Regions from separate parts of the Archangium minus genome, predicted to be linked through region 1. Evidence: riboswitches for the same ligand, from Rfam matches in the RefSeq annotation. Region 1 holds a riboswitch; the other holds the start of a gene.
What was found. A riboswitch is a leader RNA that binds a small molecule or an ion and turns the genes downstream of it on or off. The one in region 1 is predicted to bind thiamine pyrophosphate.

Region 2: it holds a riboswitch for thiamine pyrophosphate, as region 1 does, so the genes downstream of both, thiC (phosphomethylpyrimidine synthase ThiC) here and F0U60_RS34520 (FAD-dependent oxidoreductase) in region 1, are expected to answer to the same signal.

Annotation. Positions count from the first base shown of each region.
Region 1 is NZ_CP043494.1:8,492,577-8,495,778, reverse strand. Features, by position in the region: gene F0U60_RS34530 (xanthine dehydrogenase family protein molybdopterin-binding subunit) at 1-240, shown strand, start outside; gene F0U60_RS34525 (class I SAM-dependent methyltransferase) at 264-1,019, opposite strand; TPP riboswitch at 1,154-1,257, shown strand; gene F0U60_RS34520 (FAD-dependent oxidoreductase) at 1,401-2,363, shown strand; gene thiS (sulfur carrier protein ThiS) at 2,360-2,557, shown strand; gene F0U60_RS34510 (thiazole synthase) at 2,562-3,202, shown strand, end outside.
Region 2 is NZ_CP043494.1:7,627,270-7,630,471, forward strand. Features, by position in the region: gene thiC (phosphomethylpyrimidine synthase ThiC) at 1-1,100, opposite strand, end outside; TPP riboswitch at 1,141-1,249, opposite strand; gene F0U60_RS31000 (CBS domain-containing protein) at 1,491-1,928, shown strand; gene F0U60_RS31005 (universal stress protein) at 1,950-3,202, shown strand, end outside.

The DNA.
Region 1 (3,202 bases):
AAGCTCGGCCGGTTCATGAACCACAACCTGGCCGAGTACCACGTCCCCGTGAACGCCGATGTGCAGGACATCGACGTCATCTTCGTCGAGGAGGACGATTCGATCGTCAACCCGCTCGGTGCCAAGGGGTTGGGGGAGATCGGCATCGTCGGCGTGGCGGCCGCGATTGCCAACGCCATCTTCCACGCGACGGGAAGGCGCGTCCGGAATCTGCCGATCACGCCCGACAAGCTGCTGTAGGGCGTGACGCGGTCCGCTGAAGCCTACGGCTTGGGGATGAGGATCAGATCCTCATCCTGCGTCAGGCGGTACACCCCGTCCGCCTCCTGGCAGCGTTCGGCGTGCTTGCGAATCCTGGCGTCGAGCGCGCGCGCCTCGTGCTCGCTCAGGGCGGCGAGTTGTTCTGGAGTGCAACAGTCCTCGAACACGAAGAAGCGGCAGAGCGTGTACATCTCCTCGAAGGAGGTCGCGGAGAAACCATTCAGGGTCGTGGCCACTTCGTAGGGGAGTTGCTTCTCCTTCAGGACGGCATGGAGTTGCTCGCTGCTGATCACCGTCTGTGTGAAGTCGCGATGCAGCTCGTAGTTCTGTCCGCGGCCGGAGCCGAGGACAATCAGGCAGTAGCCTCCCGGGCGCACGCGCGCGAGCAGCCGGTCGACGAACCGTCCCCAGTTGGCGACGGGCACGTGGTACAGGACGTGCGAGCAGAGGACGAGATCGTACTGCTCGGGTGACTGATAGCCCTCCAGGTCCGTGTGAAAGAGCTGGGCTCCGGGGTGCTCGAACGCGCTGAGCTGGTTTCGATTGGGCTCGAGCAGGGTGAGCGAACCGAAATGCGGCGCGAGCCGCCGGGCGACCGTGCCTGGTCCCGCGCCCACATCAAGCAGCGACGGGCGCTTGGGCATCCGGGAGAGGAGATTCTGCTCGACCCACTGCCCGATGTTCTCGTGGTGCCTGGCCGTCTTGGCGAGCAGGTGGAAGGCGGTGGCGTAGTCTTGGGGTGAGAGCGTGATGTTCATGGTGCGAGCTCCTCGGGAATCAGTCCCGACGTGAGTCCCTATCGTGCTCTCTCTGCATCAGAAGGGTAGGGGAGCGTGTCGAACATCGGGTGCAGGAGCCCCTTGCCGTCGCGTCGCCCGGCTGCTAGCCATGGGCCATTCCGTTGGGGTGCCCCTTCCCGGGGGCTGAGAGGCCAGGCGCCAACCCATCGAACCTGATCCGGCTAGGACCGGCGTAGGGAACGGAGAGCTGCAAGGGCGCGCGATCTCTCAATCGTGGCCCTGGAGCTTCCTCTGAACCCTCGCCGGTAAGAGAGGAAGCGCGATGCAGACGCCCACAGCCCTTGCGAGCACCCTCACCGCCCAGAACGCCCACCGCGTCTTCGGGGTGGAGGTCTGGGCATGAGCGGCTACACGATCCTCGGCGCCGGGGTCATGGGCCTCTGCACCGCCGTCGAGCTCGCGAGCCGTGGCGGGAGGGTGACGCTGGTTGATCCCCAGCCCGAACCGGGCCCCCATGCCTGTTCTTGGTGGGCGGGTGGGATGCTCGCCCCCTTCTGCGAGGGAGAGACGGCTGAAGAGCCGGTCATCCGGCTCGGCCAGACCGCCGCTGACTGGTGGGTGGCTCAGGGGGTGGAGGTCATTCGCCGCGGCACGTTGGTCCTCGCCCTGGGCCGCGACCGGGCCGAGCTCGACCGCTTCGCCGCCCGGACGCGGGAGCACCAGTGGGTGGGTCGCGAGGAGCTCGCCGCGCTCGAACCCGATCTCGACGGCCGCTTCCACCGCGGGCTCTTCTTCCCAACCGAGGCGCATCTGACGCCGCGCGTGGCCCTCTCCACCCTGCGCGCCCGTGCCGCGGCGCTCGGCGTCGCCTTCGCGCAGACCGCGCCCGAGGGCCAGCGCATCGACTGCCGGGGCCTTGCCGCGCGCGATGCGCTCCCCGAGCTCCGCGGTGTGAAGGGCGAGATGCTGGTGCTGCGCCTCCCCGAGCTGGCCCTCTCGCGCCCGATTCGGCTCCTCCACCCGCGGATCCCGATCTACCTCGTCCCTCGTGGCGACGGCATCTACATGCTCGGCGCCACGATGATCGAAAGCGCCCAGCGCGGGCGCGCGAGCGTCCGTTCCGTGATGGAGCTCCTCAGCGCCGCCTATGCACTGCACCCGGCCTTCGGCGAGGCGGAGATCCTCGAGATCGGCACCGATGCGCGGCCTGCCTTTCCTGACAACGTCCCGCGTCTCATCCAGCGCGACGGCACGCTCTTCCTCAATGGCCTCTACCGCCACGGCTACCTGATGGCGCCGGTGCTGGCGCGGATGGCGGCCGACCACCTTCTGTCCGGCAAACCCGTGGAGCTCTTGCAATGAAGATCACCGTGAATGGCGAGGCGCGCGAGACGTCGAGCGAAACGCTCGGCGCGCTCCTCCTGGAACTGGGTCATGGCAACGCCAAGGTCGCGACGGCAGTGAACGAGGCCTTCGTGCCCGCTGCGGCGCGAGACGGGCTGCGTCTCGCCGCGGGTGACCGGGTGGAAATCGTGGCGCCCCGGCAGGGAGGGTGAGCCAATGCCAGTCTTCTACGGAACCGAAGTCGCCTCGCCCCTGATGCTCGGCACCGCGCAATATCCCTCGCCCGCCGTGCTGGCCGAGGCCTTCCGTCGTTCGGGCGCGGGCGTCGCCACCGTCTCGGTTCGCCGCGAGGCGGGGGGTGAGCGGGCAGGGCAGGACTTCTGGCGCCTGATCTCAGGGCTCGGCGTGCGGGTGCTCCCCAACACTGCTGGCTGCCACAGTGTCCGCGAGGCGGTCACCACGGCCCAGATGGCGCGCGAGCTCTTTGAGACCGATTGGATCAAGCTCGAGGTGATTGGCAATGCCGACACGCTCCAGCCGGATCCCTTCGGCCTGGTCGAGGCGGCGCGGATCCTCGTGGCCGAGGGCTTCAAGGTCTTCCCCTACATGACCGAGGACCTGGTGCTCGCCGACCGCCTCTTGCAGGCGGGCTGCGAGGTGCTGATGCCCTGGGGCGCGCCGATCGGGACGGGGTTGGGGTTGCTCAATCCCTACGGCCTGCGCAGCCTGCGCGCGCACTTCCCCGATGTACCGATGGTGATTGACGCGGGGCTGGGCCTGCCGAGCCAGGCCGCCGCGGCGATGGAGATGGGCTTCGACGCGGTGCTCTTGAACACCGCTGTCGCCAAGGCGGGCGA
Region 2 (3,202 bases), 870 kb from region 1:
AGGAAGTTCTCCTTGTGGTGGGCCAGGCACCACTTGGCCAGGATGGAGCCACCCCGGCTGACGATGCCGGTGACGCGCTTCGCCGTGAGCGGGATGTAGCGCAGCAACACGCCGGCGTGGATGGTGAAGTAGTCCACCCCCTGCTCACACTGCTCGATGAGGGTGTCGCGGTAGATTTCCCAGGTGAGCTCCTCGGCTTTGCCGCCCACCTTCTCCAGCGCCTGGTAGATGGGCACCGTGCCGATGGGCACCGGGGCATTGCGGAGGATCCACTCGCGCGTCTCGTGGATGTTGCGGCCGGTGGACAGGTCCATCACCGTGTCCGCGCCCCAGCGGATGGACCACACCATCTTCTCCACCTCCTCCTCGATGGAAGAGGTGACGGCCGAGTTGCCGATGTTGGCGTTGATCTTCACCAGGAAGTTGCGGCCGATGATCATCGGCTCCAGCTCCGGGTGGTTGATGTTGGCCGGGATGATGGCCCGGCCCCGCGCCACCTCGTCCCGCACGAACTCAGGGGTGATCTCCCGAGGGATGGCGGCGCCCCAGGAGTGGCCCGGGTGCTGCCGGGACAGCTCGGCGGCCACGGCCTCGCGCTTGAGGTTCTCGCGCACGGCCACGAACTCCATCTCCGGGGTGATGATGCCCTTGCGGGCGTAGTGCATCTGGGTGACGTTGGCACCCGGCCTGGCCACCAGCGGCTTGCGGCGGTGGGCGAAGCGCAGCCCGTTCAGGCGCGGGTCCGACTCGCGGGTGCGGCCATACTCGGAGGTGACTCCAGGCAACTCCTCCACGTCCCCCCGGCGGCGGATCCACTCGGCACGCAGCGCGGGCAGCCCCGCCCGGAGATCGAGGGTGGCGTCGGGATCCGTGTACGGGCCGCTCGAGTCATAGACGAGGATGGAGGGGTTGGGCGTCACCTTCGCGTCCGGACCGTGGCCGTGGCGGGTGGGCGTCTGGCTGATCTCCCGCATGGGCACGCGGATGTCCGGGTGCTGGACGCCGGACACGTACACCTTGCGCGAGGCCGGTAGGGGCCCGCGGGTAATACCCTCCAGCACCTTGCCATCCACCTTGAGGCTCTTCGAGGCTCCGCTCACGTCACTCCTCCTCTGCCCGGACAAAGGGAGCGGGCAAGAAGAGGAGCGCCCGCCGCTTCCCTCCGCCGGTGCTAACCGGTTCAGGTTCCAAGGGTTGGCCGCTCCACGGCCGTCTCAGCCTCTCTCCGGAGGCACCCCTAGCGACTGGGCTGGGGTGTAGCGCACCGGAGGACCCCGCTTCAACCGTTTGGAGGGCGCCCTGTTCACGAGGAAGCCATCAGGCAAGTCCCCGCAGCATCTGCGGGTGGCTCGCGAAAACACGAAAACGTTGCGGCTGGCAACTACCGCGTATGGCAGCCAACGTGGCGGGCCCAGAGGGGAGACCTCCTTGGAACCAAACCTGCAATAGCTTCTTTCAGAACCCACGACACACGAGGACCGGAGATACGTATGCAGACCGTCGGAGAGCTGATGACCCACAGCAATCTGGTCACGCTCACGGAGACCCAGAACCTGGCCCTGGCAGAGGAGTTGCTCCGCCTGCATCGCATCCGCCACCTGCCGGTGGTCCGTAACGGCAAGCTCGTAGGGCTCATCACCCATCGCGATCTGCTGCGAGCCGCGGCGCAGCGCGGCGGAGCGGATCCTGCCAAGCAGCCGCTGTGGGCCTCGGACGTCATGGTGCGTGACGTAAAGACGGTGCGTTCGGACACGCCCACCCGCGACGCGGTGAAGCTGATGCTGGACAACAAGTACGGCTGCCTGCCCGTGGTGGGAGCGGACGGAGAGCTGGTCGGCATCCTCACGGAGGCGGACATGGTCCGCTACGCCCAGCACCTCATCGAGGATATGGACCGCCGCAGCCTGGCGGCCGAGTACGAGGCCTGAGACAGGCCATGGGGGAGCACCATGTCGATCGTCTTCGGAACGGACTTCTCGGAACGGGCGATGACGGCAGCCAAGGCGGCGGCGGCACTCGCCCGCCGCAGTGGCGAGGTGCTCCACCTGGTACACGTCACCGAGTACGGCAGCGCGGGGCGCACCACCTCGGCCGATGAGGCCCTGCGTCGGGATGCGCTCGCCCGCCTGGAGGAACAGGCCGCTGCGCTGCGCACCGAAGACACGCGGGTGGAACTCCACCTGCTAGAGGGCTCCCCGGACGAGGTGCTCGTCGAGCATGCCGCCGTCGTTCATGCCTCGCTCATCGTGGTGTCCCACCATGGGCAGCGAGCGCCGCGCTGGCGCATCGGCAACGTGGCCGAGCGGGTGGTGCAGTCCGCCCGGTGCCCGGTGCTGGTCGTCCGCTCGGCGGGCCCTCTGGAGGCCTGGGCTCGTGGAGAGCGCAGCCTGCGTCTGCTCCTGGGCTTGGACTTCTCCTCGCCCTCGGAGGCGGCGGTGGCCTGGGTGCGCAAGCTGCGCACGCTCGGCAACTGCGAGGTGGTGGCTGCCCACCACTACTGGGGCGCGGATGCCCACGTGCGCTATGGCGTCCCCCTCTCCCCCGAGTCCGAGGTGACGTCCGAGGTCGAAGAGGCGCTGCGGAGAGATCTCACAGCCCGCCTGGGCGACATGCCCGGCACCGGCGCGGTGTGGGTGCACCTGGATATCGGTCTGGGCCGGCCCTCGGATGCGCTGGTCGCACTGGCGCGCAAGGAAGAGGCAGATCTCATCGTGGTGGGCACCCACCAGCGCACCGGAGCGAGCAAGTGGTGGTACGGCTCGGTGTCGCAGCGCATTGTCCATGAATCGCCCGTCTCGGTGCTGTGTGTGCCGGCCAGCATGGCCTCAGCGCTCACCATCCCCGAGGTGCGCCGGGTGCTGGCCCCCACGGACCTCTCCGAGGTGGGCGTCAGCGCCATCCGCCATGCCTATTCGATCGTCCCCGCCGGCGGCACCGTCTACCTGCTGCACGTGCTGGAGCCCCTGGACGGAACACCGCCCCTCTACGCTCAGTACCTCGGGCCGCAGGGCGCCCCAGCCCACACCCCCGAGCAGGAGCGCCTCGCCGAGCAGCTGCGGGGACTCATCCCTCCCGAGGCGGCTGCTCGTGGCATCTCCACGCGGGTGGAGGTGGTGCACGGACGGAAGGTGTCCGAGGCCATCAACCAGGCGGCCGAGCGGCATGGCTGCGACATCATCTGTCTGGCCACCCATGGGCGCTC